Regions from separate parts of the Streptomyces sp. CNT360 genome, predicted to be linked through region 1. Evidence: riboswitches for the same ligand, from Rfam matches in the RefSeq annotation. Region 1 holds a riboswitch; the other holds the start of a gene.
The links. A riboswitch is a leader RNA that binds a small molecule or an ion and turns the genes downstream of it on or off. The one in region 1 is predicted to bind S-adenosylmethionine.
Positions count from the first base shown of each region.

Region 2: linked by a shared signal. The riboswitch ahead of H297_RS0109215 (aminotransferase class V-fold PLP-dependent enzyme) and the one ahead of thrC (threonine synthase) in region 1 are both predicted to bind S-adenosylmethionine.

Region 1 is NZ_AUKO01000028.1:118,568-133,691, reverse strand. It holds gene H297_RS0121565 (GntR family transcriptional regulator) at 1-253, shown strand, start outside; gene H297_RS0121560 (GNAT family N-acetyltransferase) at 309-950, shown strand; gene H297_RS0121555 (DUF427 domain-containing protein) at 1,031-1,381, shown strand; gene groL (chaperonin GroEL) at 1,516-3,144, opposite strand; gene H297_RS0121545 (cold-shock protein) at 3,530-3,733, opposite strand; gene H297_RS0121540 (MoaD/ThiS family protein) at 4,173-4,448, opposite strand; gene thrC (threonine synthase) at 4,487-5,800, opposite strand; SAM riboswitch class I at 5,819-5,969, opposite strand; gene H297_RS0121530 (glucosyl-3-phosphoglycerate synthase) at 6,219-7,322, shown strand; gene H297_RS37675 (trehalose-6-phosphate synthase) at 7,513-9,027, shown strand; gene otsB (trehalose-phosphatase) at 9,062-9,943, opposite strand; gene H297_RS0121515 (DUF3263 domain-containing protein) at 10,005-10,322, opposite strand; gene H297_RS0121510 (extracellular solute-binding protein) at 10,385-11,668, opposite strand; gene H297_RS0121505 (ROK family protein) at 12,017-13,030, shown strand; gene nagA (N-acetylglucosamine-6-phosphate deacetylase) at 13,027-14,187, shown strand; gene H297_RS0121495 (1-phosphofructokinase) at 14,355-15,124, shown strand, end outside.
Region 2 is NZ_AUKO01000003.1:404,178-419,301, forward strand. It holds gene H297_RS0109160 (hypothetical protein) at 1-1, opposite strand, end outside; gene H297_RS0109165 (C40 family peptidase) at 72-1,130, opposite strand; gene H297_RS0109170 (NlpC/P60 family protein) at 1,355-2,386, opposite strand; gene H297_RS0109175 (NYN domain-containing protein) at 2,777-4,168, opposite strand; gene H297_RS0109180 (hypothetical protein) at 4,632-4,871, opposite strand; gene H297_RS0109185 (rhomboid family intramembrane serine protease) at 4,997-5,734, shown strand; gene H297_RS0109190 (Lrp/AsnC ligand binding domain-containing protein) at 5,731-6,012, shown strand; gene H297_RS0109195 (hypothetical protein) at 6,082-6,459, shown strand; gene H297_RS0109200 (SMI1/KNR4 family protein) at 6,461-6,919, shown strand; gene H297_RS35465 (LysR substrate-binding domain-containing protein) at 6,889-7,848, opposite strand; gene H297_RS35470 (MFS transporter) at 7,946-9,196, shown strand; gene H297_RS0109215 (aminotransferase class V-fold PLP-dependent enzyme) at 9,258-10,739, opposite strand; SAM riboswitch class IV at 10,907-11,025, opposite strand; gene H297_RS0109220 (uroporphyrinogen-III synthase) at 11,105-12,265, opposite strand; gene H297_RS0109225 (FAD-dependent oxidoreductase) at 12,408-13,907, opposite strand; gene H297_RS35475 (molybdopterin oxidoreductase family protein) at 13,904-15,124, opposite strand, start outside.

The DNA.
Region 1 (15,124 bases):
GCAGGCCCTCGCCGTGCAGGGGGAGCGGGAGACGGCTGCGCGGAGCAGCACCGGGCTGACGGACCAGGAGTGGCTGGACCAGCAGAAGGCGACGCTGGAGTGGTTCACCGCTTCCGGGACGTACCCGGCCTTCACCCGGGTGCTCGGCGCCCTCGGTGAGGACGGCTACGACCTGCACCTGGACGAGCTGTTCGAGCTGGGGCTGGCCGCCGTCCTGGACCGGGTGGCCCGGCTGACGGCGGGCGAGGGGTGACCCCGCGGGCGGAAATCCGGTCGCCCCGCGGCCGGCGGTTCGGCAGGCTCCCGTCATGGAAGCCCACATCTGGCCCCTGTACGGGCTGCGCCTGACAACTCCCCGGCTGGAGCTGCGCCTTCCGGACGCGGCGGCGCTCACGGAGCTGGCCGAACTGGCCGGGGGAAGGATCCACGACGAGGCCGAGATGCCCTTCAGCGTCCCCTGGACCGCGGTCGGTCCCCAGGAGCGCATGCGGGGCTGTTTCCAGCACGTCCTGAGCACCGTCGCGGACTGGCGCCCCGAAGCGTGGACGCTGAGCACGGCCGTGGTGCACGAGGGGACGGTGATCGGGCGGGCCGACCTGAGCGGCGACGCGTTCGCCGTCGTACGGGAGGCCCGCACCGGCTCCTGGCTCGGCGCCGACCACCAGGGCCGGGGGTTCGGCACCGAGATGCGGGCCGCGCTGCTGCACCTGGCGTTCGAGGGGCTCGGCGCCCACAGCGCGACCTCGGCCGCAATGGCGGACAACCCGCGCTCACGCCGGGTCTCGGAGAAGCTCGGGTACCGGCCGGACGGCGTCTCCGTGGCCGCCGTCCAGGGCCGGGCGCGGCACCTGAAGCACTTCCGTCTCGACCGTGCCGGCTGGGAGGCGCACCGCACCGTGCCCGTGCAGGTGCACGGCCTGGCCGCGGCTCTTCCGCTGTTCGGCCGGTGAGTTCCGGCCCCGGACGGCCCGCGCTGAGTAGGTTGAGCGGAACGCCCCACCGACTCCGTCCACGACGCAAGGGAGAGCCCATGTCTCCGCACGGCCAAGACCGGGGCAACGGTCACACCATCACCGTCGAAGAAGGCACCGACCACGTCAGGGTGACGCACCAGGGCCAGGTGCTGGCCGACAGCAGCCGCCCGCTCCTGCTCCGCGAGACGGGCTACCCGGTGCGCTACTACCTGCCGCCCGAGGACGTACGCACCGACCTGCTCGCCCCCTCCGAGACCCGGACCACCTGCCCGTTCAAGGGCGTCGCCGCGTACTGGTCCCTGGCCGACGGCAGCGCCGAGGACGTCGCCTGGTCCTACCCCGAGCCCAAGGAGCTGGTCTCCCCGATCGAGGGCCGTCTGTGCTTCGCGGAGGTCGAGGTCGGCTGACCTGCGGCACGGCGAGAGGCCGGCCTACGGCACGACGAAGGGCGGGCACCCGCGTGGGGTGCCCGCCCTCTGCTCGCCTCGGCTGCGCCGTAGCGGCCTGCCTCGGCGGGCGGTGCCGTGACCGGCGGCCGGACTCAGAAGTCCATGCCGCCCATGCCACCGGCGGCAGCCGCGTCGGCGCCCGCGGCGGCCTTCTCCGGCTTGTCGGCGATGACGGCCTCGGTGGTCAGGAAGAGCGCCGCGATGGAGGCGGCGTTCTGCAGCGCGGAGCGCGTCACCTTGGCCGGGTCGAGGATGCCCTCGGCGATCATGTCGACGTACTCGCCGGAGGCGGCGTTCAGGCCGTGGCCCGGGGTCAGGTTGCGCACCTTCTCCACGATGACGCCGCCCTCGAGACCGGCGTTGACCGCGATCTGCTTGAGCGGGGCCTCCAGGGCCAGCTTGACGGCGGCGGCACCGGTGGCCTCGTCGCCGTCCAGCTCCAGCTTCTCGAAGACCGAGGAGGCCTGGAGCAGGGCCACGCCACCGCCGGCGACGATGCCCTCCTCGACGGCCGCCTTCGCGTTGCGGACGGCGTCCTCGATGCGGTGCTTGCGCTCCTTGAGCTCGACCTCGGTGGCGGCACCGGCCTTGATGACGGCCACGCCGCCGGCCAGCTTCGCCAGGCGCTCCTGGAGCTTCTCGCGGTCGTAGTCCGAGTCGCTGTTCTCGATCTCGGCGCGGATCTGGTTGACCCGGCCCGCGACCTGCTCGCTGTCGCCCGCACCGTCGACGATGGTGGTCTCGTCCTTGGTGATCTGGACCTTGCGGGCGCGGCCCAGCAGGTCCAGGGAGGCGTTCTCCAGCTTGAGACCGACCTCCTCGGAGATGACCTGGCCACCGGTGAGGATGGCGATGTCACCGAGCATGGCCTTGCGGCGGTCACCGAAGCCCGGGGCCTTGACGGCGACGGACTTGAAGGTGCCGCGGATCTTGTTGACGACCAGCGTGGACAGGGCCTCGCCCTCGACGTCCTCCGCGATGATCAGCAGCGGCTTGCCCGACTGCATGACCTTCTCCAGCAGCGGAAGGAGGTCCTTCACGTTGCTGATCTTGGAGTTGACGATGAGGATGTACGGGTCCTCCAGCTCCGCCTCCATGCGCTCCATGTCGGTGGCGAAGTAGGCGGAGATGTAGCCCTTGTCGAAGCGCATGCCCTCGGTGAGCTCCAGCTCCAGCCCGAAGGTCTGCGACTCCTCGACGGTGATGACGCCTTCCTTGCCGACCTTGTCCATGGCCTCGGCGATCAGCTCACCGATCTGGGTGTCGGCCGCGGAGATGGAGGCGGTGGAGGCGATCTGCTCCTTGGTCTCCACGTCCTTCGCCTGCTCCAGCAGGGCGGCGGAGACGGCCTCGGTGGCCTTCTCGATGCCGCGCTTGAGGGCCATCGGGTTGGCACCCGCGGCGACGTTGCGCAGCCCCTCGCGGACCAGCGCCTGGGCCAGGACGGTCGCGGTCGTCGTGCCGTCACCGGCTACGTCGTCCGTCTTCTTGGCGACCTCCTTGACCAGCTCCGCGCCGATCTTCTCATAGGAGTCCTCAAGCTCGATCTCCTTGGCGATGGAGACACCGTCGTTGGTGATGGTGGGGGCGCCCCACTTCTTCTCCAGAACGACGTTGCGGCCCTTCGGGCCGAGCGTGACCTTGACGGCGTCGGCAAGCTGGTTCATGCCACGCTCAAGACCGCGCCGCGCCTCCTCGTCAAAGGCGATGATCTTGGCCATGTGGGTTGGTCCTCCCTGGATTCCCCCATGCCCGAGCAAGGGGAGGGTGTGGATTGCTCCGGACCGCGTGGCGCCCGCGACGGACGGCCTGCGACCCGGCGGGTTCCTTCCCCACCCGGTCCGCGGACCTCACCGACCCGGTCCTTGTCTGTCACTCTCACTCGTAGAGTGCTAACCCAATGATTAGCACTCGGGCATGGTGAGTGCAAGCGACTCCGAGGGAGTCCTGACGGGGGCCTGGTGGTCGGGCGACGGGGGAAGCGCAAGCGACCCGGGGTGCTCCGCACCGTGCCCCGCAGGCCGCGGACACCAGTGAGGGGCCGCCCCCCGTCGGGGGGCGGCCCCTCACTGTTCGAGTCTGCGTCTGCGCGCAGTCCGGCGGCAGTCAGCCGGTCACGCGGACCATGTCCGCCTGCGGCCCCTTCTGACCCTGCGAGATCTCGAACTCGACCCGCTGCCCTTCGTCGAGAGTGCGGTACCCGTCCATCTGGATCGCGCTGTAGTGGACGAACACGTCCGCACCACCGTCGACCGCGATGAAGCCGTACCCCTTCTCCGCGTTGAACCACTTGACGGTGCCCTGAGCCATTCCTAACTCCCCTATTACTGGCCCTTGCACGAGCCCGCACTTCGCGAACCCGGGTCAGACCTCACCCCCACGACGAGCGGGGGGCGTGCGCCGGAACGCGTCGACCGCCGCTGAATGTATCTGCACGGACGCCCTGTGCAACAGGTCAATCGGACGAGAATTCTGGGCACGGCTGATCGGGAAAACCGCCTCAACTCCGGTGCCACCAGGGCAAGTCGGGCCAGGCATACGGGGTCATCACGACAATTGGCCCGGCGTTTTCGGCACCAACTTGTACGGCCGCTGTCACATGTGCCGACGCATTCGCATATGCGCCTGGTATGGAGCGGCGGGACACCATGCGGAAACTCCCGTCACTCTACCGCCTTCCGGAACGCGGAATCGCCCCTTCCGGACCGGATCCGGAAGGGGCGATTCCGAGGCTGCGGACGCCGTGGCCTCAGCCGCCGGCCACCGCCGGGATGATCGAGATCCCCGCGCCGTCCGGCGTCGGGGTCTGCAGGCCCTGCTCGAAGCGGACGTCGTCGTCGTTGACGTAGACGTTGACGAAGCGACGCAGCTTGCCCGTGTCGTCGAGCACCCGGGCGCTGATGCCCGTGTGGTTCTTCTCCAGGTCCGCCAGCACCGCCTCCAGGGTGTCGCCCTCGGCGGAGACCTCCGCCTGGCCGCCCGTGTAGGTGCGCAGAATGGTCGGGATCCGGACGTTCACGCTCATGTTTCGTCTCTTCCTTACGTCGGAGGGTGGGCCCCGGGTCAGGCGAGCCCGGCGTCCCGGAAGGCGGCCAGGTTGGGGCCGATGACGGCGGTGGGACGCGCCGTGGGCGCCACGGCGTCCAGCGTCTTGAGGCCGTCGCCGGTGTTGAGGACCACCGTCGTCAGGGTGGGGTCGATCGCCCCGGCCTCGATCAGCTTGCGCGTCACGCCCAGCGTGACGCCGCCCGCCGTCTCCGCGAAGACGCCCTCGGTCCGCGCGAGCAGCTTCATCGCGTCCACGATCTGCTCGTCGTTCACGTCCTCGACGGCGCCGCCGGTCCGCGTGCAGATGTCCACGACGTACGGACCGTCGGCCGGGTCGCCGATGGCGAGGGACTTGGCGACGGTGTCGGGCTGCCTGACCGGGCGGACGGCGCTGGTGCCCTCCTTGTAGGCCCGGGAGACCGGAGAGCAGCCCTCGGCCTGGGCGGCGAAGATCCGGAACGGCTTGTCCTCGACGAGGCCGAGCCGGACCAGCTCCCGCAGCCCCTTGTCGATCTTGACGAGCTGACAGCCGGAGGCGACGGGGATGACGATCTGGTCGGGCAGCTCCCAGCCGAGCTGCTCGCAGATCTCGTACGCCAGCGACTTCGACCCCTCGGCGTAGAAGGGCCGCAGGTTGACGTTGGTGAAGCCCCAGCCCTCACCCAGCGGGTCACCGATCAGCTCGGAGCAGAACCGGTTCACGTCGTCGTACGTGCCGTCGATCGCCACCAGGTCGCCGCCGTAGACCGCGGCCATCACGACCTTGGACTGCTCCAGTCCGTCGGGGATGAACACGCACGAGCGCAGTCCCGCGCGCGAGGCGGCAGCCCCCACCGCGCCGGCCAGGTTGCCGGTCGAGGAGCAGGACAGCGTGGTGAAGCCGAAGGCGCGGGCGGCCTCCAGCGCGATGGCGACCGGGCGGTCCTTGAAGGAGTGGGTGGGGTTGCCGGAGTCGTCCTTGACGTAGAGACCGCCGGTCACGCCCAGCTCGGCCGCGAGCCGGTCGGCCTGGACGAGCTGGGTGAAACCGGGGTTGAGGTTCGGCCTGGCGGCGACGTCCGCGGGCACGGGCAGCAGCGGTGCGTAGCGCCACATCGAGGCGGGCCCCGACTCGATGCGCTTGCGCAGCGCCTCCGGGTCACCGGTCGGCAGCTCGTAGGCGACCTCCAGCGGACCGAAACACTCCAGACACACGAAGCTGGGACCGAGCGGTGTGCGGGTGCCGCACTCGCGACAGGAGAGGGCGACGGCCGCTCCGAGGTCGTAGGAGGGTGCGGCGTCGGAGTCGGTGGTGGCGGTGGTGTTGCCTGCAACGGTTTGCACAGCCATGTGAGGCGAGGCCCTTTCTCCTCATCTTCCCCGTGCCGTATCTCGCCACGGGCCGGAATTGGCACCGTCCCCACGAGGCGGTCTCGCCACAGCTTTCCGCGTACACGCGGATCGCGGGATGGTTGCCGGGGCTTCAACGGGCCGTTCCCTCTGCCCCTCTGGATGAGCTGCTCTGTGGCACCGGGCGGCGAGCGGCCGCCCGGGCGTTTGTCGCGACGGCCCCCGAGATGCGGAGGCCACCTGCGTTGTTCAAGACTGTAACCGACGGCCGTCACGCTTGAGAGGGACGTCCGAACCGCGAGACGGATCACCGTCGACCGTCCGCCACCCCCCGTCCGGCCCCGCCGACGGACCCGGACGGCCGACAGGACAGGCGCCCAGGACGGACGACCAGGACGGACTACAGGAAGGCGCGCACGTGCTCGAAGAAGTGGGCCAATGGCTGCGGCGCCGCTCCTGGCGCGCCGCCGACCGGCCGCTGGAGTCGCTGCTGGCGGCCAAGCGGCGCACCGGCACCACGGTCAGCGTGGTACTGCCCGCCCTCGACGAGGAGGAGACCGTCGGCGAGATCGTCTCGATCATCCGCCGCGAACTGGCCCTGCCGCACCCGGCCACCAGAACTGCGCTGGTGGACGAGGTGATCGTGATGGACTCCGGCTCCACCGACCGCACCGGCGAGGTCGCGGCGGCGGCCGGCGCCAGGGTCGTCCACCGCGACGAGGTGCTCCCCCGGGTGCCGGCCCGCTCCGGCAAGGGCGAGGTGCTGTGGCGCTCACTCATGGTGACCGGAGGCGACATCATCTGCTTCGTCGACGCGGACCTGCGCGAGTTCTCGCCCGACTTCGTCACCGGCATCGTCGGCCCGCTGCTGACGGAGCCCGACGTGCAGCTCGTCAAGGCGATGTACGACCGGCCGCTGCGGGACAGCCCGGCAGGCGGCGGCCGGGTCACGGAGCTGGTGGCGCGCCCGCTGCTCAACCTGCACTGGCCGCGGCTGGCCGGACTGGTGCAGCCGCTGGGCGGCGAGTACGCGGCCCGCCGCTCGCTGCTGGAGCGGCTGCCGTTCCCGGTCGGCTACGGGGTGGAGCTGGCGCTGCTGGTCGACGCGCTGGAGCTGGCCGGGCTCGACGCGCTGGCGCAGGTCGACGTGGGGGTGCGGCTGCACCGCAACCAGGACGGGCTGGCGCTGGGCCGGATGGCCACGGCCATCTACGCGACGGCACAGCGCCGCATCGAGCGCGGAGTGGGTCTGCACGTACCCGGGGACGGCCACCGGAGCGTGCACGGGGACGGCCACCTGCTCGGAGGCGGTACCGGCCCGGCCCCCGAAGGCGGCGCCGAGCTGGGGGGCCGCCGGGACGACGCGTCCGTGCTCGGGGGCCGCTCGGGGGTGACGCCGCTGACCCAGTTCGAGCGGGACGAGGAGGGCGCCTTCATCCCCCGCGGCCACCTGATCGACGCGGAGGAGCGCCCGCCGATGTGCACGGTGCCCGAATACGGGCAGCGGCGGGTGGCCGCGTGAGGGGCGGCCCGTCGCCCGGTGAGCCCGGGGCCACGGAGTCCTGGGCGCTCAGCACCGGGGGCTCAGGAACCGGGGGCTCAGGGCCGGGGAGCCGGGTGCAGCCTCGGAGAGCCGGAGGACCGGGAGTACAGGGGATTCCGGCGGTCCAGGGGCACGTTTGAGCGGATTCGTGAACGGCTAAGCTCCGCGCATGGCCGCTGGAGCACCACCACCGCACGCGTCGTCCCCCGCAGCAGCCGAGGCGTCCTCGCAGGTCCTTGTCGCCTCCAACCGCGGGCCCGTCTCGTACACGCGCGCGGAGGACGGGACGCTCGCCGCCAAGCGGGGCGGCGGCGGTCTGGTGTCCGGCCTGTCGGCCATCGGCCCGGACGCGGACGCGGTATGGGTGTGCGCCGCGCTGGGTGACGGCGACCGCGAGGCGGCCCGCCGCGCAGGCGGCCACCTGGACCGCCAGGACACCGGCGGGCAGACCGTGCGGATGCTCGACATCCCGGCCGGCACCTTCGAGGCCGCCTACCACGGCATCGCCAACTCGGTGCTGTGGTTCACCCACCACATGCTCTACCAGATCCCGCTCGAACCCGCCTTCGACGAGGACTTCACCCGCCAGTGGGCGGAGTACGGGACCTACAACGCCGCCTTCGCCGACGCGCTGGCCCAGGAGGCCGGGCCGGGCGCCACGGTGCTGGTGCAGGACTACCACCTCACCCTGGTCCCCGGGCTGCTCCGGGAGCGCCGCCCCGACCTGCGGATCGGCCACTTCTCGCACACGCCCTGGGCGCCCCCCGACTACTTCCGGCTGCTGCCCGACGACGTGGCGGCGGACGTCCTGCGGGGCATGCTCGGCGCCGACCGCACGGCCTTCCTGACCGCGCGCTGGGCGCGGCTGTTCGCGGAGTGCTGCGCACGGGTGCTCGGCGCCACCGTCACCGACCACGGCGAGGCAGGGGCCGGGCTGTCGGTGACGTACCAGGGCCGCACCACCCGCATCGGGGTGCACCCGCTCGGCGCGGACGGCGACTTCCTGCGTGAGCGTGCCCACCGGGAGGACGTCGCGGAGCGGATGGGGCAGCTCCGCGAGCAGGTGGGCACCGCGCCCGACGGCAGGCCGCGGCGGACCGTCGTACGGGTCGACCGCACCGAGCTGTCGAAGAACATCGTGCGCGGGCTCCACGCCTTCCGGCGGCTGCTCACCGACCACCCCGAATGGCGCGAACACGTCGTCCAGTTGGCGTTCGCCTACCCCTCGCGCCAGGACCTGGCCGTCTACCGCGACTACACCGCCGAGGTCGGCCGGGTCGCCGACGAGATCAACGCCGAGTTCTCCACCCCCGGCTGGACACCCGTCGTGCTGCACGTCAAGGACGACTTCGCGCGGTCGCTGGCGGCGTACCGGATGGCCGACGTCGCGCTGGTCAACCCCGTCCGGGACGGGATGAACCTCGTCGCGAAGGAGATTCCCGTCGTCTCCGACCAGGGCTGCGCGCTGGTGCTCTCGCGGGAGGCCGGCGCCCACGAGGAGATGGGCGCCGACGCCTGGTCCGTCAACCCCTTCGACGTACGGGAGACGGCACGGGCGCTCCGGGACGCCCTGGAGGCGGACCCCGCCACCCGTGCCGCGTCCTCCGCGAAGCTGGCCGCGACCGCCACCGCGCACCCGCCCACGCGCTGGCTCCTCGACCAACTGGAGGCGCTGCGGCGCTGAGCCGCTGCCGTCGTCGTCGCTGCCGCCGCGGGCCTTACCGCGCGTCCAGCGCGTCCGCCAGCGCGCGCAGCCAGGCCACCAGGCCCGCGGGACCCCGGACGGTCACGTCCGCGCGCTCCGCGAGGCGGGGAACCGTCTCGTCGCCGGTCTCGGGGGCGCTGTAGAGCAGCAGGCCCGGCACCCCCGCGTCCCGCAGCGCGGTGACCGTCTCGTAGGCGGGCAGGTCGCCCAGGTCGTCGCCCGCGTAGACGACGGCGCCCGCGCTCTTCTCCCGGACGTAGTCCGCCAGGGCGGCGCCCTTGTCGGCTCCCGGAGGGCGCAGCTCCAGCACCATGCGGCCGGGCTCGACCACGAGGCCGTGCCGTTCGGCGAGGGCGTACAGGGGCGCGCGCAGGAGGGCGAGGGCCTCGTCGGGGGCGGCGGCGCGCCGGGTGTGCACGGCGAGCGCCCTGCCCTTGTCCTCCGTCCAGGTGCCGTCCGGGGCCCCCAGCTTTGTGAGCAGGGCGGGGAGTTCGGCGCGGACGGCGGCCACCCCGGCAGGGGGTTCGGGGGCGCGGACGGTGCGGTCGGCGGCGTTCCACCGCTCGGCCCCGTAGGCCCCCAGGACGGTCAGCCCCTCCAGACCGGCCGCGCCGTCGAAGGCGCCGTAGGTGACGGCGTCGGCGGCGGGCCGGCCGGTGATGACGGCGATGCCCGCCAGGCGCGGCGCGAGCCGGGCGAGGGCCGCCGCCGCCTCGGGGTGGGCCCGTGCGTCGCGGGGGTCGGCGACGATGGGCGCCAGCGTCCCGTCGAAGTCGAGTGCCAGTACGGCGCGCTTTGGTGCGGCACGGAGCGCGGCGAGCCCCGCGCGCCCCGCCTCCGTCTCCGGTGCGGGCAGCGGGTGCGGGGACGGGGGAGGCGAGGGCTGAGACGGCATGGCGGCACCCTAGCGAGTCAGGTGCGGAACGCGTCGGCTCCGGCAGGCGAACGGCCGCCGCTCAGCGGGCACGGTCGCGGTTGGCCTGGCGGAGCCGCCGCAGCCGGTTGACCGTCACGGGGTCGTACCGCAGCGCCTGCGGGTCGTCGAGCAGGGCGTTCAGGAACTGGTAGTAGCGGACCGGGGACATGCCGAGCCGCTCCCTGACGGCCCGCTCCTTCTCGCCGGGCGAGGGCCAGCCGCGCGCGGCGAAGGCGAGGACGGCCCGGTCCTCGTCCGTGAGCCCCGCCGTCTCCGCGGGTTCCGCCGCTTCCGTGAGCCCCGCCGTCTCCGCGGGCTCTTCCGCTGCGCCGCCCTCGTCCCCGTCCGGTGTGCTCATGCCTCCACCGTACGGCGGGCCCCTGACAGAGCCGGCCGGGTCCAGGGAGCCGGGCCGCGTGGCTAGGAGCTCGCCTTCTCGGCCGCCTCCGCCTTGCGCTGGAGGGCCGTCAGCACGCTCCTGGGGTCGCCGCCCTTCTTCGCGGCCTGCCCGACGGACTTCTTGAGAGTGTCGTTGGTCGCCGTCCACGAGACCTTGCCGACCGGGTAGAACTCCGCGCCGGCCAGTTGGTCGAGGAAGGGCCACAGCTTCTTGTGCTTCTTGTCCTTGCGCATCCGCTCCGACGCGCTCGTGGTGACCGGCAGCAGACCGTACTGGGCGGCGAAGGCGTAGTGGTTCTTCTCCTCGTAGACGAAGGAGAGGAACTTGCCGCACTCCTCGCGGTGGCCGTTCTTGTTGAAGGCCATCATCCAGTCGCCGACGCCCAGGGTGCCGTCCGCCGGACCGTCGCGCCCCGGCAGCTTGCCGGTGCCGTAGGAGATGTCCTTCTGGTCGGCCTGGTGCATCAGGGTGGGATGCCCGTTGAGGACGCCGACCTTCCCCGCGCTGAAGGCGTCGAAGAGCTGCTGCCTGTCGACCCGCTGCGGGTTGGGCTCCGTGTAGCCGGGAGCGACGAGGTTGTCGCGCAGCCACTCCATCGTCTCGATGTTCTCCGGGGAGTTGAGGGTGTAGTTGCCGACGCTGTCGACGTAGGACCCGCCGTTGCCCAGCATCCACATCAGCGCCTCGCCCTGGGCCTCCTCCGGGCCGAGCGGCAGGCCGTAGGGGATCTTGACGCCGGCCTCACGCAGGGAGCGGGCGGCGGACTTGAGCGCCTCCCAGCTCCGCGGCGGCTTGTCCGGGTCCAGCCCGGCCTTGGCGAAGAGGTCCTTGTTGTACATCAGTACGCGCGTGCTGGCCACGAAGGGCAGCCCGTACTGGACACGCTGCACCTCGCCGGCCTCCGCGAGGGAGACCAGGAACTCGGCCTGGGCGGGTATCGGCAGCAGTTCGCTGACCTTGTAGAGCTTCCCCTCCGAGGCCCAGGTGGCGTACGAGTCGACCTGCGCGATGTCCGGCGGGTTGTCGGAGTCGACCAGCTCCTTCAGCTTCTTGCCGATGTCGTTCCAGCTGTGGACGGTGACGTCGACGGAGATGCCGGGGTTCTTCTTGGTGAAGGCGTCGGCGAGGTTCTGCCAGTAGACCTTCGAGCTGTTGTCCGCGCCAGGGTTCCCGTAGTCCGCGGCGACGAGTTTCAGCGTGACGCCGCCGGACCCCGGACCGCTGCCGCAGCCGCTCAACGCGGTCATGCCGGCCGCGGAGGCCGCTCCGCCCGCCGCCATGCCCAGAAAACGCCGCCGATCCATCTTTTCGACACCCCTAACGACCCTGCGAACCCTCAGAACGTGCGATGTACGTGCTGTGGACCCCCTGGCACCGTCAGTCCCCTTGGCACCACCAACCCCGGTCCGTTGGGCGGGAGTCTCTCTCCGTGACCCCTGGGTCGTCTACAGATGATCGATACCGGTAAGGGATCAGCTTGGCTTCCGTTCGGGCTCCGCAGAACCGTTCCGGGCACGGACGGTTCGGACGGCGGCCGCGTCCGCACCGGGCACCCGGACGGCCGCGGCCGGGTACCCGGAGGGGGACCGAACGGCAGAAGATCCCCGGAGTGGACTAGACCTTTTCAGGTCCGACGCGGGACACTGTGCCGCGTGAGTACCCCCGAAGAGGCCCCCACCGCACCCCCCACGCGGCCCGCACGCACCGCGCGGTACGTCCTCGCCCTCGATGTCGGCGGCACCGGCATGAAGGCCGCCCTCATCGGCTCCGGCAACGAACTGCTGTACGAGGCACGGCGGGCGACCGGCCGCGAGCGCGGACCCGAGGCCGTGGTCGAGGGCATCCTCGACTTCGCCGCCGAGCTGCGCGCGGTGGGCCTGGAGCAGTACGGCACCGAGCCGTCCGCAGCCGGAGTCGCCGTGCCCGGCATCATCGACGACGAGCGCGGCGTCGCCGTCTTCTCCGCCAACCTCGGCTGGCGCGACGTCCCCTTCCGCGCCCTGCTGAGCGAACGCCTGGGGCAGGACCGGCCCGCCGAACTGCCCCTGCTGCCCGTCGCGCTGGGGCACGACGTACGCACCGGCGGACTCGCGGAGGGACGCATCGGCGCCGGCGAAGGCGTCGACCGCTACCTGTTCGTGCCCCTGGGCACCGGCATCGCGGGGGCCATCGGCATCGGGAGGACCGTCGAACCGGGGGCGCACGGCAGCGCGGGGGAGATCGGCCACATCGTCGTACGCCCCGACGGACCGCCGTGCGGCTGCGGACAGCGCGGCTGCCTGGAACGGCTCGCCTCCGCCTCCGCGGTCGGCGCGGCCTGGGCCGCGGCCAGCGGGGACCCCGAGGCGACGGCGGCGGACGCCGCGCAGGCCGTCGAGGCCGGCGACCCGCGGGCGGCGAAGGTGTGGGCCGAGGCCGTCGACGCGCTCGCCACCGGGCTGGTCACCGGCCTCACCCTGCTCGACCCGCACACCCTGATCATCGGCGGCGGCCTCGCCGAGGCGGGCGACACCCTCTTCGTTCCGCTCCGGGAGGCGGTCCGCGAGAAGGTCACCTTCCAGCCACTCCCGGCCATCGTGCCCGCGGCGCTCGGGGATGCCGCGGGCTGCCTGGGTGCGGGGCTCCTCGCCTGGGACCTACTCTCCGCGGAGGTTGCGAGCCGATGAGCGAGCGAACAGTGCTGACCGGCGCCCGGGTGGTGCTGCCCGAGGGGGTACGCGAGGACGGCAGGCTGACGGTCGACGGCCGCCACCTGGCGGACCCCGCGCCACCTGGCGGCGCCCCGGGCGGGGCCGAGGAGATCGACCTGAGCGGCCACTGGATCGTGCCCGGCTTCGTCGACATGCACGTCCACGGCGGCGGCGGCGCCTCCTTCTCGGCAGCCAGCCACGACGAGTCGCTGACCGTCATCGACACCCACCGCCGGCACGGCACCACCACGATGGCGGCCTCCACCGTCACCGGCGACCTGGACGACCTGTCCCGGCAGGCCGGCTCCCTCAGCGAACTGGTCGAGCAGGGCGAGCTGGCCGGTATCCACTTCGAGGGGCCCTTCATCGCCTGCAACCGGCGCGGCGCCCACGAGGAGTCCCTGCTGCGCGACCCCGACCCCGCCGACGTGCGCAAGCTGCTGGACGCCGCACGCGGCCACGCCGTGATGATGACGCTGGCCCCCGAGCGGCCCGGCGGCCTGGACTCGGTACGGCTGCTGTCCGACAGCGGCGTCATCGCCGCCGTCGGCCACACCGACGGCAGCTACGAGTCCACCCGGGAGGCCATCGACGCGGGCGCGACGGTCGCCACCCACCTGTTCAACGCCATGCCGCCGCTCGGCCACCGCGAGCCCGGCCCGGTCACCGCCCTGCTGGAGGACGAGCGGATCACCGTCGAGCTCATCGACGACGGCACCCACCTGCACCCCGCCGCGCTCCAGTTGGCCTTCCGCGCGGCCGGCGCCGACCGGGTCGCCTTCATCACCGACGCCATGGGCGCGGCAGGCATGGGCGACGGCCGCTACCCGCTGGGCAACCTGGAGGTCGACGTGCGCGACGGCGTCGCCCGGCTGGTCGAGGGCGGCTCGATCGCCGGCTCGACGCTGACGCTGGACCACGCCTTCCGGCGCGCGGTCACCGTCGACGGGCTGTCGGTCACCGACGCGGTCACGGCCCTGTCGGCCAACCCGGCACGGCTGCTGGGCGTGGCCGGGACGGTGGGCTCCCTGGAACCGGGCAAGCTGGCCGACCTGGTGGTGCTGGACGCGGACTTCCGGCTGACCGGCGTCATGCGCCAGGGCTCCTGGGTCGTGCGCCCGCGCACCCGCTGAGCTGCACGGAACTCGCGCGGAGGCGGCACCGGGGGTCGCCGGGCGGCCGTTCCGATGGCATGATCGCTGGCGCGGCCGGTTCCGCCCGTGGAGCCGCTCGCGGAGTCGTGTCGTCGTGGGTTGGGTGTCATGAGCCGTTGTCCGACGGGTGAGGGTGGTACGCGCGGATGATCCTGACCGTCACACTCAATGCCGCCCTCGACCTCACCTACCGGGTCCCCCACCTGGTCCCGCACACCTCGCACCGGGTACGGGAGGTGAGCGAGCGACCCGGCGGCAAGGGCCTGAACGTCGCACGGGTGCTCGCGGCGCTCGGCTTCGAGACGACCGTCACGGGCTTCGTCGGCGGCGAGACGGGCCGCGCCCTGCGCGCCCTGCTGGCAGCGGACGCCGCGTCCGCGGGCAGCGGCGGAGGTGCCCCGGTCACCGACGCGCTGGTCCCCGTGGCGGGCAGCACCCGGCGCACCCTCGGCCTCGTCGACGAGACGACGGGGGACACCACCCAGCTCAACGAGCCCGGCCCGCACCTCACGCCCGAGGAGTGGGAGACCTTCCTCGACGCCTACCGGGACCTGCTGGCCGCCGGTCCCCAGGCGGTCGCCCTGTGCGGCAGCCTGCCGCCGGGCGTCCCCGTCGGCGCGTACGCGACGTTGGTACGCGAAGCCCGTAGCGCGCAGATCCCCGCGCTGCTCGACACCAGCGGGGAACCGCTGCGCCGCGGGCTCGCGGCCCGGCCCGACCTCGTCAAACCCAACGCGGAGGAGCTGGCCGGGATCACCGGCACCGCCGAACCGCTGCGCGCGGCCCGCGCGGCCCAGCGGCGCGGAGCCCGCGCGGTGGCCGCCTCACTGGGCGCGGACGGGATCCTGCTGGTCACCCAGGACGGCGCCTGGAGCGCCGCCGTACCCGAACGGCTGGCCGGCAACCCCACGGGAGC
Region 2 (15,124 bases), on a different contig from region 1:
CTCCATCGAGGGTACGGGTGGCGTCACCGAGCGGTCCGGCGCGGACCTTGAGCCGCGATCCGAACCGGGGGTCAGGGGCGGGTGACGGACGAGACCGGCATCATGCCGACGGGGTCGTAGCGCACCGGGGCGCCCGGGTGCGGTGCGTGCACCACCCGGCCGTTGCCCATGTACATCGCCACATGGCTGGCGTCGTCCCGGTAGACGACCAGGTCGCCGGGGCGCGCCTGGCTGAGCGGCACCTGCCGGCCCGCCGACCGCTGCGCCTGCGAGGTGCGCGGGATCGAGGTGCCCGCCTGTTTGTAGGCCCACTGCGTCAGCCCGGAGCAGTCGAACGCGCTCGGCCCGGCCGCACCCCAGACGTAGGGGCGGCCGACGGCGGACTGCGCGGCGGCGACGGCCGCAGCCGCCCGCCCCGAGGAGGGCTTGCCGCCGCCGGGCTGTCCGTGGGAGCCGCTCCGTCCGTCCTGGCCGCCGCGGGAGGCGCGGTCCCGCTCGGCCCGCTGCTGGGCGGTGAGCTCGCCAAGGAGCCGCTTGGCGGCGGCGAGCTTCTTCTGGACGCTCTTCTTCTGCCGCCCCAGCGACTCCTGGAGCCCGGTGAGCTGTTCGACCTTGCCGGCCGCCTCGGTGCGCTGCTGCTTGAGGCTGCGCTGGGCCGACTTGAGGTGGTGCAGCCGGAGCGTCTGGCGGTTGCCGATGCGGTCGAGGGTGGCGGCCTTGTCGAGGTAGCGCTCGGGGTCCTCGGTGAACATCAGCGTCAGCGTGGGGTCGATGCCCCCGGAGCGGTACTGGGCGCCGGCCAGCCCGCCGAGCGAGTCGCGCAGGCGGTTGACCTTCTCCTGGCCCCGGGCGACGGCGTCCTGCGCGTCGGAGACCTGCTTGCGGAGGGTGTCGGCCCGCTCTGCGACCCCGTTGTACTTCTCCGTGGCGACCTCCGCCTGCTCGTAGAGGTCGTCGATGCGGGAGTTGACGCTCTTGACGGACGGCTGGCCGCCGCCGGGCTCGGCACCGACGGGCGGGGCGGAGGTGAGCGCGACTGCCGCGCCCGCGGCGGCGGACAGCACGGTGACCCGCGCGGTCCAGCCCTGCGCGGGCAGCGAGGTACGGCGAGGGGACCGGTGGGAAGCCACTGGAGGACGCGTTCCTTCCGCTAGGCGACATGCGCCCGCAGAATGTAGCCGCGCCCTCACAGGCAGCAAAGGACCGATCACCGTCCGTCAGCCCTGCCCCGGGGCGTGACACCCGCCGATCACGCAGGTCACCGGGCAGGTACCCGGGTCACGAGGGGCCGTAGGGCTTCACCCGGACGAGGGACGTTTAGCGGTCATCGCACTGGCTGTTGATCGGCCGGGCGTCAGCCCACCCGGACACCGAACTGGAAGGGCATGTTGCCCATCGCCTCGAACCGTACCGACGCGCCCGGCTTGGGCGCGTGCAGCACCTGTCCGTTGCCGGCGTAGAGACCGATGTGGTGCAGGTCGCCGTAGAAGAGAACCAGATCGCCCGGCTTGAGCGCGCCCTGGCTGGAGATCCGGGTGCCCGCGTTCGCCTGCGCCTCCGAGGTGCGGGGGATCGAGACACCCGCCTGCTGGTAGGCCCAGGAGGTCAGCCCCGAGCAGTCGAAGGAGCTCGGCCCTGTGGCACCCCACACGTACGGGCTGCCGATCTTGCCCTTGGCGGCGGCCAGCGCGGCGGCCGCACGCCCCGAACCGGGCTTCGCGTCGCCGAGGTCGGCGCGCTCACCCGCGGCGCGGTTGGCGCGCTGCTGCTTCTCGGCCAGCTTCGCCTTCTCCTTGGCGGTCAGCGAGTTGAGGAGCGTCTGGGCCTCGGAGAGCTTGCCCTGGATCTCCTTCTTCTTCTTGCCGAGCGCCGTACGGGTGGAGGAGAGGTCCTTCAGCTTGCCGGACGCCTCCTTGCGCTGCTGCGCGAGGCTGCGCTGCTTGGCCTGGATCTTCTTGAGCGCACTGGTCTGCTTGGTGCTCAACTGGTCCATGGCCGAGGCCTTGTCCAGGTACGTGTCCGGGTCGGACGAGAGGAAGAGCTGCACCGAGGGGTCGATCCCGCCCGTACGGTACTGCGCGGTGGCCACCGAACCGAGCTGGTCCCGCATCTTGTTGAGGTCGCCCTGGCCGCGCGCGACGCTGTCCTGGAGGTTCTCGACCTCCGTGGAGAGCTTGGACTGCTTCTCCTTGGCGCCGTTGTACTTCTCGGTGGCCGCCTCGGCGTCCTCGTAGAGCTTGTCGACCTTCTCCTTGACGCTCTTCTTGGAGGTCTGCGGGTCGGCGTGGGCCGCCTGGGAGGTGAGGGCGACGGCCGCGGCAGCGGTCATGGTGAAGACACTGACGCGTGCGCGGCTGGGCTGCTTGGGACGACGGTGGGACGCCACGTGGGCGAGCTCCTTCTTCCTCTCAGCCGCCTGCCGGTCGGTCATCTCCGGCTCCGCCGTCGTCGGGGCGGCGCGCACCGAGGCGGCCGTCCGAGCGTGGGCGGAACGAGGCGGTCCCCCGCTGTCACCCCGGATAGGTGATCACCCGAGCGGAGGTTCGAGCCAGAGATTAGCCACGCGTAGTGATCGGAGCAAATCCCTCCAGAAAAAAGGCGACTCGCGACCGCATTCTTTACCCGGGATCCACTCTCGGCGAGCGGTACCTCACGCTGCGCACACGTGACAGGGTGCACCCCCCCTCACCCATCCCGGCCCGAACCGGCCCTCACCGCGGACCTGTTCGGGCGCCCGCCCCCGGCTCCCCTTCCGGGACTTCCGGCCCTTCCGGCGCTAGGTCCGGGCGAGCCGTTTGAGGAGAAGGGTCGCCGCGACGGGGCGGGCGCCGGCCGCGGCACAACCGTCCGCCACCTCGCGGTCGCTGGAGACCACCACCACCGGGCGTCCCGGTGGTTCGGCCCGCACCAGACGGCGGATCAGCTCGTCCGCGGTCTGGCCCGGCTTCGAGAAGAGCACCCTGACCCCGCGCGGCGGCGCCAGCAGCACCGGGGCCGCGAGCTCCGCGCCGTCGAACACGCAGGTGACCTCCGCGTTCGACTGGGCCGCCAGCCCGGCCAACCCGCCCAGCAGCCGCAGCCGCTGCTTGTCCAGCGGCATCGCGGGATAGCCGGACTTGGTGACGTTGTAGCCGTCCACCACCAGGTGTGCCTGGGGCAGCGCCAGCAGTTGGTCCAGCAGCGCCGGGTCCGTCGCCGACAGCGCCCTGGCCGCCACGTCCTTGGGCGACATCCGGCCCGGCTCCACCGCGTCGACGGTGTCGGCGGGGCGGGTCTCGGACGGCGGCAGCGCCAGCTCGCGACGGAGGCCCTGCGCGGCGTCGAGCACCGTGTCCAGCAGCAGCCTGACCCGCATGTCCTCGACGCTGCGGCCCTCGCGCGCCGCCCGGCGCCCGGCCTCCAGTGCGGACTCCGTCTCCGCGAGCCGCGCCTTGAGCCGCCGTACCTCGCTGTCCGAGGCGGTCTTGTCCGCGCTCGCGGAGGACCGCGCCGCCTCCAGCTCCGCCTGGAGCTTGCGCACGGCGGCCTCCCCGCGGCGCACGTCGGCCTGGGCGCTGCGGAGCCGGCGGTGGGCGCCGTCCAGTTCCTTGCGGAGCGCCTCCGTCTCGCGGCGGCCGCGCTCCGCCTCGTCGCGCAGCGCGCTCCGGGCCTGGGACAGTTCCTCGCGCAGGGAGACCAGCTCGCGCTGGGTCTCCTCGCCGGCCCGTTCGGCCTGTGCCCGCTGGGCCTCCTCGCCCGCCGCGGCGACGAGTTTCGCCCAGCCGGGCGGCCGCAGGATGTAGCCGGCCGCTGCCACGTCGACCGGGTCGGCGGCCGGGGGCGGTGCCCCTTCCTCCAGCGCGCCCGCCAACTCGGGCAGCCGCTCGCGGAGCCTGGCGGCGATGCGCTGCCGGAAGACGGCGTCCGTCTCCAGCGCGGCCGCCATGGCGTTGCCGCCGAACTTCGCCCGGCGCTGCGGGGTGAACCGGGCGTACTGCCGCAGCGGGGGCGGCAGTTCGGCGACGGTCAGTCCGCCCAGCGCGTCGTCGGTGAAGACGACGACGCGCCGGCGCACCTTCTCCGGCAACGGCCGCTCCAGTCCCTCGGACTCCCCGTCCTGGGCCTCCCCGCCCCCGGACGGCGCCCGGCCGGAGACTCCGTCCGCGGGCTCCGCCGCGTCGGGCGTCACCTCGCCGGTTCTCCCGTCCCCTGGCACCGCGCCGTCGGACGCCGCGCCCCCCGCGGCGTCTCCACCGCGGGGCCCCGCGTCGCCTGGGAGACCCCCGGCAGCGGGCTCCGCATCACCTGAAGCGCTCCCGCCCCGGGACTCGGTGACGCCCGTGGCGGCCCCGGCGTCGGATACCGCGCCATCCGCGGCGGCCCCGCCGTCACGGGCCGTCTCGCCCGGGGTGCGGCTCTCGTCGGGCGCCGGCCTGTCGGAGGCGGATCCGTGGTCGGGTGCGGCACCGTGCGAGGGGCCGTTCGCGGCAGGTGGCTGCCCGCCGGCCGCTGTCGGCGCCGGACCCCCGTGGTGGGGCCCCGGGCCGACAGCGTTCTCCGGCTGCCGAGGCTCGCCGCCCGTCCGTTCCGCCACCGGTCACACCTGCCGTCTCAAGCCCTGTTCCGCAGAGCTCCTGTGTCTGTCCGAGCCCCTATACCTCAGTGCTGGGCCGGTCCACCAGTTCGATCTGGTCCGCGGCGTTGCACCACCTGCACCGCACGGACTCGATGTTCTCACTGAGGACCTCACGCTCCTCCACCGTCGGCGCTCCGGCCAGGTCCAGATGGACGTACTCCACCACCTTGCTGGACCGGGTCACATCGAACCGGGTCAGGTTGCCGCACAGGGTGCAGCGCCAGCGGGTGTCTGCCGTGGGCGTGGGGACCGCCATCGTGTCGAGTCCTCGCTTCTTGAGGTCGGGGTCACGTGCGGCCAACCCTACGGCCTGGGGGCCGTCCGCGTGCCTGTGCGTGTGTCGAGGAGCATGCCCCGCAACGCAGCCGTCATGATCCCGTCATGGACGGCACCGATCGCGCCGCCGCCGCGCCCCGGCGCCGCGGCGGGAGAGCACGCCCGCCGGCGACGTACGCCCTGATCGGCTGCTGCTGCCTCGTCTTCGTACTCGGCCCGGCCTGCGGGCTCCTCCCCTCCTACGGTACGGGGCGGACCCTGGAGGAGGTGAGGGCGGCCTGGCTCGACCGGTGGGGCGTGGTGCCCCGCACACTGCTGGACGGCGGCTTCGGGCGCCCGCTGCTGACTCCGCTGACCGCGCTGTTCCTGCACGGCAACTGGCTCCACCTGCTGGGGAACCTGCTCTTCCTGTTCGTCTTCGGCGGCGCGGTCGAGCAGCGGATGGGGGCGGCCCGCTTCACGCTCTTCTACCTGGGCACCGGCTACGCCGCGATGTTCTGCTACGCGATGGCGCACCCGGACTCGCCCGAGACGCTGGTCGGCGCCTCGGGGGCGATCTCCGCCGTGCTGGGTGCCTTCCTCTATCTCCACCCGCGCGCCAAGGTCACCAGTGTCTTCCCGTTCCTCTTCTTCCTGCCGCTGCGCTTCCCCGCCTGGGTGGTGCTGCTGTTCTGGCTGACCCTCCAGTGGCTGGCGGCCCGCCAGGACGGCGACGGTCCGGGCATCGCGTACCTGGCCCACGTCGTCGGTTTCACCCTGGGCTTCCTCCTCGCGTGGCTGGGATACCGCCGGGCTAGAGTGACCGGGCCAACCCCGGTACGCGAGGGAGAGACCCAGACGTGATCACTTCGATCGTCCTCATCCGGACGAGCACCGAGCGCATCCCCGAGATCGCCGAGCAGATCGCCGCCATCGACGGCGTCAGCGAGGTCTACTCCGTCACCGGTGCCCACGACCTGATCGCCATGGTCCGCGTCGCCGACCACGACGACCTCGCCGACATCATCCCCGGCCGGATCAGCAAGGTCCCCGGCGTCCAGTCCACCGAGACCCACATCGCCTTCCGCACCTACTCCCAGCACGACCTGGAGACGGCCTTCGCCATCGGCCTGGACTCGTAGGTCCGCAGGCACAGGCGTCCGGCACCCGGCGCCCGCACGCGGCTTCCGGCTTGCCGGTAGCGTGCCGGGATGAGTACGGCGGAGAGCGGCGCGACGAGCGCGACGACCACCCTGTGGCGGCCCACCGGGCCGAAAGAGCTGGAGCTGGTGAAGGAGTCGGGGTGGCGGGCCTGGCCGCCGCGGCTGCCGGAGCAGCCGATCTTCTACCCCGTGCTCGACGAGGACTACGCCGTCCGCATCGCCCGCGACTGGAACGTCAAGCACGACGGGGCCGGGTACGTGACCCGCTTCGAGGTCGAGAGCGCCTTCCTCGCCCGGTATCCCGTCCAGCAGGCGGGCGGGAGGACGATCCTGGAGCTGTGGGTACCGGCCGAGGAACTGGCGGAGTTCAACGCGCACCTCGTCGGGCTGATCGAGGTCGTGCACGAGTTCCATCCGGGTGCCTGACGTGTCCCCGTCCCGGGCACCCGACCTCTCCCCGCCTTCCCGGTGGCGTGCGGAGATCCGCCGGCTCCGTCCGGAGGCGCGGGTGGCGGCGCCGGCCACCGAGGAGTCCCTCGCCGGGAGCGCACGCGCGCTCGGGCAGCCGCTGCCGGCGCCGCTGCGGGACCTGTTGCGGGAGTGCGACGGGGTTCAGGACGAGGACGGCACCGACGTGGTGTGGGACGCCGCACGGATCGCCGCCGACAACGCCTCCTTCCGCGCCTGCCCCGACTTCGCCGCGCTCTGCATGCCCTTCACACCGCTGCTCCTCTTCGGCGACGACGGCGGCGGTGACCGGTTCGCGTTCGTGCGACAGCCGCAGCGGGACGAGGACGTGTTCGTGTGGGAGCACGAGAGCGACTCGCGTAGGTGGGTGGCTCCCGGTCTCGACGCCTATCTGCGGCGGGTGCTGGGCGGCGGTTGAGGCGCACCTGCGTGCGGGGACAGCGGCCCCGGGTGGTGGCCGGGGGGCGTCGGGTCCTCCCCCAGCTCCCGCAGGAACGCGGCGCCGGCCGGGGTGAGCCGGGTGGCGCTCCAGACCAGGCGTTCCTCACGCTGCGGGCCGTCGCGGACAGGCAGGACGCGGAGGCCGGAGAGCTGGGAGACGAAGGCCGAGGGGAGCATGGCGACGGCCATGCCGGTGCGCACCAGGGCGGCCAGGAACTCCCAGTGGGAGACCTCGAAGGCGACGTCGCGCCGGAGTCCGGCCGCGGCGAAGGTCTCCTCGGTCTGCGCCCGCGCGTGGCTGCCGGCGGCGAAGTCGACGAAGACCTCCTCGGCGAGGCGGGCGAGCTCCAAGGGTCCCGCGGCGCCCTCCCGTTCCAGCGGGTGGCCGGGGGCGACCACGACGACGTGCCGGTCCCGCACCAGGACGCGCGAACACACGTCCTGGGTGCGGAACCCCGGGGTCACCCCGAGGAAGGCGAGGTCGAGCGTGCCGCGCCGCACCTGTTCGGCCAGCAGTTCGCTGCGGCTCGTCGTGAGGAGGATACGAACCTGCGGGTAGCGCACGTGGTAGTCGCTCATCATCCTCGGCAGGTCGACGGAGGCGATGGTGCTGATCGCGCCGAGGGCGAGGGTGCCGCGGATCTCGCCGGTGGCGGCGGCGACCTCGGCCGCGGCGCGTTCGGCGGCCTCCAGCGACTGGCGGGCGGCGGGCAGGAAGGCCTCGCCCGCGGGGGTGAGCTCCACGCGTCTGCTGGTGCGGTCGAACAGCCTGGTGCCCAACTCCCTCTCCAGCTTGGCGATCTGGTGGCTGAGCGCGGACTGGACGACATGGCACCGTTCGGCGGCCCGGGTGAAGCCGCCGGACTCGGCGACGGCCACGACGTAGCGGAGCTGCTGGAGTTCCATGTACGCGACTGTAGAGCCGAGCCATCTCGTTGCGCGATCGCTCGTATGACAAGGATGTGTTGGACTCATCGACGGCGGCGCCCGCAGGCTGACCGGCATGACCGACACCGCACCGCGGGCCGTCCCCGCAGCCGCTCCCTCCCCCGCCGCACCGCGTAGCGTCGCCCCACCGCCGGCTCCGCGCCGGGGGCTGCTGGTCCTGATGGCCGTCGCCACCGGACTGTCCTGCGCAGGCAACTACTTCGCCCAGCCGCTCCTGGACCTGATCACCCGCGATCTGCACGTCGGTGCCACCCTCGCGGGCTTCATCGTGACGGCCTCGCAGGCCGGTTACGCGCTGGGCCTGCTGCTGATCGTCCCGCTCGGCGACGTGCTCGACCGGCGCAAGCTGGCGGTCGGCCTGCTCGGCGCGACCGCGCTGTTCCTCGCGCTGACGGCCGCCGCGCCCAACGGGGCCCTGCTGCTGACCGGTACGGTCGCGGTGGCGCTGACGGCGGTCGGCGCGCAGGTCGTCGTCGGCTACGCCTCCGCCCTCGTCCCGGACGAGCGGCGGGGACAGGCGGTCGCCACGGTGATGTCCGGCATCCTGCTGGGCGGGCTGCTCGCCCGGACCGTCTCGGGCGCACTGGCCACGCTCGGCGGGTGGCGCACGGTGTACTGGGTCAGCGCGGTCCCCGTCGCCGTGATGGCCGTGGCCCTGCACCGCTTCCTGCCCCGCGTCGCCTCGCCGGCCCGCCTGTCCTACCCGGCCCTGCTGCGCTCCTCCCTCGCGCTGCTGCGTGAGGTCCCTCTCCTGCGGAAGCGCTCGGTGATCAGCGCACTCTCCTTCGCCTCGTACAGCGGAACGATCACCGCCGTGACCTTCCTGCTGGCGGGCCCGCCCTACCACTGGTCGGAGGGAAGGATCGGGCTGGTGGGACTCCTCGGCGTGATCGGCGTGGCCACCACGACCTTCGCGGGGAAGCTCAACGACCGCGGCTGGGCCCAGCACGTGACGGCGTCCGGCATCCTGGCGCTCGGCGTCGGGTGGCTGGCGATGCTGGGCGGCGAGCGCTCCCTGCTCTGGCTGGGCCTGGGCATCGTCGTGCTGAACGCCGGGCAGCAGGCCGTGCTCAACAGCAGTCAGACGGTGCTGTACCGGCTGCGTCCCGACGCCCGCAACCGGCTCAACTCGGTGTTCATGACCGCTTTCTTCGTCGGCGGCGCCTCCGGATCCGCGCTGACCACCGTGGTGTGGGCGTGCGCGGGCTGGAGCGGGGTCTGCCTGCTGGGCACGGGGCTTGCCGCCGCCGCGCTGGCGGCGTGGGGGCTGGAGCGCCTCGGCGCGGCGCGCGGTGCCGGCCGATGACCACAAGACGACAGCTCCGCCGGACCGCTTGTCGGCACTCCTGCCCGTCCCGGCCCGCCGCTCAGTGTCCGGCGCGCTCCGCGGCCCGGTCGCCGGACGGCTCCGGGACGCAACGGCCGTCCTGCGTACGGTAGTTCCAGCGGGCACCGTCCCGCACCAGGCGGCGGACGGCGGTCACGAACCGCTCCACGTGCTCGTCCGGGGTCCCCGCCCCGAAGCTGACCCGCACCGCGTTGAGCGAGCGCTGCTCTCCCGGCGCGGCCTCCGGCGCCCCGCACTCACCGGGGGTGTCGCCCTCCTGGCCGAGCAGGGTCCGCAGCAGCGGGTGCGCACAGAAGAGCCCGTCGCGGACACCGATGCCGTACTCCGCGGACAGCGCGGCCGCGAAGTGCGAGCTGTTCCAGCCCTCCACCACGAAGGAGACCACCCCGACCTGGTCGGCGCCGTCACCGAAGAGGGAGAGGACCGTCACTTCCGGGACCTCGGCCAGCCCCGCGCGCAGGCGGCCCAGCAACTCCTCCTCGCGGGCGACCACCTGGTCGAACCCGGCCTCGGACAGGGCGCGGCAGGCCGAGGCGAGGGCGTAGGCGCCGATGACGTTCGGCGAACCGGCCTCGTGGCGGGCGGCGGTGGTGTGCCACTCCACCTCCACGCCGCCGTCCGCGCCGCGCGCGACACTGCGGCTCGCACCGCCGCCCGCCAGGTACGGTTCCGCGCCCTGGAGCCAGTCCGCGCGACCCGCCAGCACCCCGGCGCCGAAGGGCGCGTACAGCTTGTGTCCGGAGAACGCCACCCAGTCCGCCTCCAGTTCGGCCAGGCTGACCGGGCGGTGCGGGGCCAGCTGTGCGGCGTCGAGCACGAGCCGGGCGCCGTGCCGGTGCGCGGACCGGGCCAGTTCGCGGACGGGCCAGACCTCGCCGGTCACGTTGGACGCCCCGGTCACGCACACCAGCTTGGGCCCTGCGGGCGCCCCGTGCAGCGCCGCCTCCAGGGTGGCGACGGCCGCTTCGGGCGAGCGCGGCGCGTCCAGGTAGGTCACCTCGTGGTCGCGCCACGGGAGGAGGGAGGCGTGGTGCTCGGTCTCGAAGACGAACACCCGCGTGCCGGCGGGGAGTACGGACGCGAGCAGGTTGAGGGAGTCGGTCGTGGCCCGGGTGAAGACGACCTGGTCGCCCTCCCGGCAGCCGACGAACTCGGCGACCGTTTGCCGGCTGCGCTCGAACAGCTCCGTCGAGAGCTGTGAGAGGTACCCGGCGCCCCGGTGGACACTGCCGTAGTACGGCGCGTACGCGGCCACCTCGTCCCACACCCGTTGCAGCGCGGGGGCACTGGCCGCGTAGTCGAGCGCCGCGTAGGTCACCTCGCCGCCGGTGACCAGGGGGACACGGACGTCACGGCCGAGGACGGGCAGGGGCGCGCCGGCCCCCTCCTGCGGCTGACCGTCCACGGAACGGGAGGAACCAGAAGAGCCAGGGAAAACAGAGGAACCAGAGGAATCACAGGAATCATAGGAAAACGGTGCAAAGGTGGCGTCGAACGGCATGGCGGAGCTCCCATGGGCGGAGGTGACACCTGGCGGCGCCGGACGGGCGCGGCACACCAGGGGAAGGAAAGGGAAGGGCGGGAAGGGCGGGGCCTGGAGGTACGGCCCTAGCGCATTCGCTTGCTCACGGAAGACTCCCTCGAAGACCAGGACCCCTGGCGGAGAGGGATCCGCGCTTGCCGCAGACCTTGCTGTCCTACGGCCTGGTCATCACCCGGGGCACCCCGCCACGGACGGAGGGTTGCCGGACAGCGGGCCGGGGCCTTTGTCGCTGTCGCTCGTGACCTGCGAGGGAGTATGCCACAGCCCGTTCGCGGCGCGCACGGGTGCGTCCATCATGCGGACGCTGCCCCGTGGGACAGCGGTCAGCCGACGGTTCCGGGGGCGAGGCGGTAACCGCGCCCGGTGACCGTCCGGACGATGCCGGGCGTGCCCAGGGCGCTACCCAGTTCGGCGACGGCATCCTCGACGGCGTGCTCGTCGGCGCCCCTGCCCGGCAGCGCAGGCAGCAGGTCGGCACCGGCCAGGACCTGCCCGGGGTGCCGGGCGAGCTCACGCAGCACGGCCACGGGGCCGGGCCCGACGGGCCGCAGCGCGCCGTCCACGACGGCGGCACTGCCCCGCACCTGAACGGTGTGCCCGGCGGCGGTGAACTGCGGGGCCGCGCCGGGCAGCCGCTCGGACACCTGCCGGACGAGGGCGACGGTACGGAAGCGGTCGGGCCAGTAGGCGGGGACGCCCCGGGCGAGCAGCGGCGCGGCGGTGGTCGGCCCGACGCAGGCGGCGTGCACCCTCTCCCGCAGCGCGCGGGTCAGCGCGTCGCCGGTGCCGTGCTCCTCGGCGCGGGAGTACAGCCCGGTGACGGCCGGTGCGCTGGTGAAGGTGACCGCGTCGACGCCGCCCGCCCTCCCGTCGGCCAGCCGGGCGATCAGCCGGTCGAGGGGCGCGGGGTCGAGCGGGCCTGTCGACCGGTAGACGGGCACCGGGACGACCTCGGCGCCCGCGCCCCGCAGCGTGGCCAGGAAGTCGCGCAGGGGCTCCCCGTGGAGCTGGACGGCGATCCGGAGCCCGGCCACGTCGCTGCGTGCCAGCAGGTGTTCGAGGATGGCGTCCGACGACTCGGAGGCGGGCGAGAAGACCTCGCGCAGCCCGGCGGCGCGGATCGCTCCGCAGGCCTTGGGCCCACGGGCGAGCAGCTCCCCGGCGGCGAGCACCCGGCGGAGGGCCTCGCCGTCGCCCTGACTCCCGGCCGCCTCCAGCCAGCGGCGGAAGCCGATGCCGGTGGTGGCGACGACGACGTCGGGCGGGTGGGCGAGCACCTGCCGGGTGGCGGCGCGGAGTTCCTCGTCGTCGGCGAGGGGGACGATGCGCAGCGCGGGGGCGTGGACGACGTCGGCGCCGCGCCGCTGGAGCAGGGCACCCAGTTCCTCGGCACGGCGGGCGGCCGTCACCGCGACGGTGAACCCGGCCAGCGGCGGCACCGCCGCCGGGCCGGTGCGCTCCGGCGACGGTGGGGTTGCCGGCACGGCGTCTCCTTTCACGGGGGCTGTACGGAGGGACGGACCGCGATGGTCCCATCATCGCGGGACGGCTGCGCACCCGGCCGGTCGGCAGTCCTCTGTGGACCCCTCCTGCGACGTGCGGCGCGGTCGGCTCTCGGCGGCGGACTCACCTCGACGGCACACCGGAGGGAGACCGCCCGGTGGCCGGGCCGACCTCGGCGAGCCAGGCGGCGAGCTTCTCCACCGCGGTGCGGCAACTCCCGCAGCCGGTGGTGGCGCGGGTGGCGGCGGCCAGGTCGGGCGCGCAGCGGGCGCCCCCGTGCCAGGCGGTGCGCAGCGCGGCCTTGGTGACGCTGTTGCAGCGGCACACCAGTGCCTGCTCGGACAGGGCTTCGGGGCTGTCCCCGACTTCGGGCGGCAGTGCGCGGCTCAGCAGGAGAGCCAGCCGGTCGGAGGGGGCGGGTGCGCCCCTGTCGTACAGCTGGACGAGTCCGGCGGCGGCATCGGGGAAGCCGAGCAGGATGGCGCCGGTCACCCGGTCGCCGTGCAGCACCAGCTTGGCGTAGCGCTCGCGTGCCGGGTCCTCCAGCCGGAGGACTTCGGGGCCGCCGTCCTGGGCCGCCTGCCCCGGTACGAGTCCGTCCTCCACGAACGGGTCGCCCAGGCAGGTCAGTTCGATACCGGCAGCCTTCAACCGGGTCACGCGCGGGCTGCCCAGGTAGCGGGCGTGCGGGTCGTCGCCGGTGAGCCGGGCGGCGAGGACGGCCGCCTGCTCCCAGCCGGGCTGGAGCAGGCCGGGGGCGGCGTCGGCACAGTCACCCAGCGCGTGGACACCGGGGTCGGCGGTGGTGAGGGTCTCGTCGACGGCGATGCCGCCCGGGCCGGCCGCCAGCCCGCACGCACGGGCCAGCGCGGTCTCGGGGCGGGCTCCCGTGCACAGCAGCAGCCCGTCCGCCTTCAGCAGGCTTCCGTCGGACAGGTGCAGCCCCTCCCCCGGCTCCCAGCGCACCGCCGCGGTTTCCAGCCGGAGCGCGACACCGACGCGGTGCACCGCGCGGCTGAGCGTCCGCCCACCGGACGGATCGAGCTGGCGGCCCATCGGGTACGGCTCGGGGTGGACGACCGTCACCTCGACACCGCGTGCGACGAGGGCCCGTGCGGCTTCCAGGCCCAGGACCCCGCCGCCCAGCACGACGATCTGCCCCTCGCGGGTCCGGGCACGGTCGGCCAGCCGCTGCAACCGGCGCGCGTCTGCGAGGGTGCGCAGGGTGCAGACCCCCGGGGCGAGGGCGCCGCTCCTGCCGTGCAGGCCCGGAAGCGGGGGCACGACGGCCCGGGCTCCGGTGGCCAGCACCAGCTTGTCGTAGGCGAGTTGCCGGCCGTCTGCGGTGGTGACGGTGCGGGCGGCGCGGTCGACCTCGGTGACGACGGTGCCCGTCTCACCAGTCCGGTCGGCCGAGGCGTCCGGGGCGAGATCCGTCCCGGTCAGAGACCCGGCGAGCAGCCGCGGCAGCAGCACCCGGTTGTAGCCGCCGGTCCGTTCGGCACCCAGCACGGTCAGCCGCACGCGTCGGCCCTCCGGGTCGCGGCGCAGGATCTCCTCCCGCAGCCGTGCCCCGACCATCCCGTTGCCGACCACGACGACATGCGTGTCCCGGCGGCTCACGCGGTCTCCTCCCACCCGGTGTCGCCCGCACGCGCGGACCCGTCCCCGGCCCGCTCCAGCCGTACGGCGCACACCTTGAACTCCGGCATCCGGCTGATCGGATCCAGCGCGGGGTTGGTCAGCGCGTTCGCCGCTCCCTCCCCGGGGAAGTGGAACGGCAGGAACACGGTGTCGGTCCGCATGCCGGACGCATGGCGCACCTGGGCGACGACGGCCCCCCGCCGGGAGACGACACGGGCGTGGGCCCCGTCGTCGAGCCCGGCCCGGTGCGCGGTGTCGGGGTGCACCTCGACGTACGGGCCGGGCACGGCCGCCGCCAGCTCAGGTGTCCGCCGGGTCTGGGCGCCGGACTGGTAGTGCTGGAGCAGCCGCCCGGTCGTCGCGTACAACGGGTAAGCCTCGTCCGGAAGTTCGGCGGCGCCCCGATGCTCGACGGGCAGGAACCGGGCCCGCCCGTCGGGGTGGGCGAACCGGTCGAGGAAGAGCCGGGGCGTCCCGGAGCCCGCCGGGGCCGTGCGGGGACTGCCGCCGGCGGGCTCGCGGCCGGTCCGCGGTGCCGGCCAGTACACCCCCTCCCCTGCCTCCAGCGTCTCCGGGTCGACGCCGGAGTAGTCCGCGGGGCCGCCGTCCGTGGCGCGGCGCAGCTCTGCGAAGACCACGCCGGGGTCGGCGGGGAACTCCGCCGCGGGGCGCCCCAGCCGCCCGGCGAGTTCACGCAGCACGTCGAGGTCGGTGCGGACTCCGCGGGGCGGGGGCTGGGCGGCGCGGCGGCGCAGGACGCGGCCCTCCAGGTTGGTGAGGGTCCCGTCCTCCTCGGCCCACATGGTCACCGGGAGGACGACGTCGGCCAGTTCGGCCGTCTCGGAGCGGACGAAGTCGGCGACCACCAGCAGGTCCAGTGCGCCCAGGCGGGCGGCCACGCGGCGGGAGCGGGGCGCGGAGACGGCGGGGTTGGCGCCCATCACCAGCAGCGCCGCCGGACCGTCCGGAGTGCCGAGCGCGTCCAGGAGCTCCCACGCGCTGCGCCCGGGCCCGGGCAGCGTGTCGGCCGGTACGCCCCACACCCGGGCCAGACGGGCGCGGGCCGCCGGGTCGTCGAGGCGTCGGTAGCCGGGCAGTTGGTCCGCCTTCTGGCCCATCTCGCGCCCTCCCTGGCCGTTGCCCTGGCCGGTCAGGCAGCCGTACCCGGATCCGGGGGTGCCGGGCAGTCCGAGCGC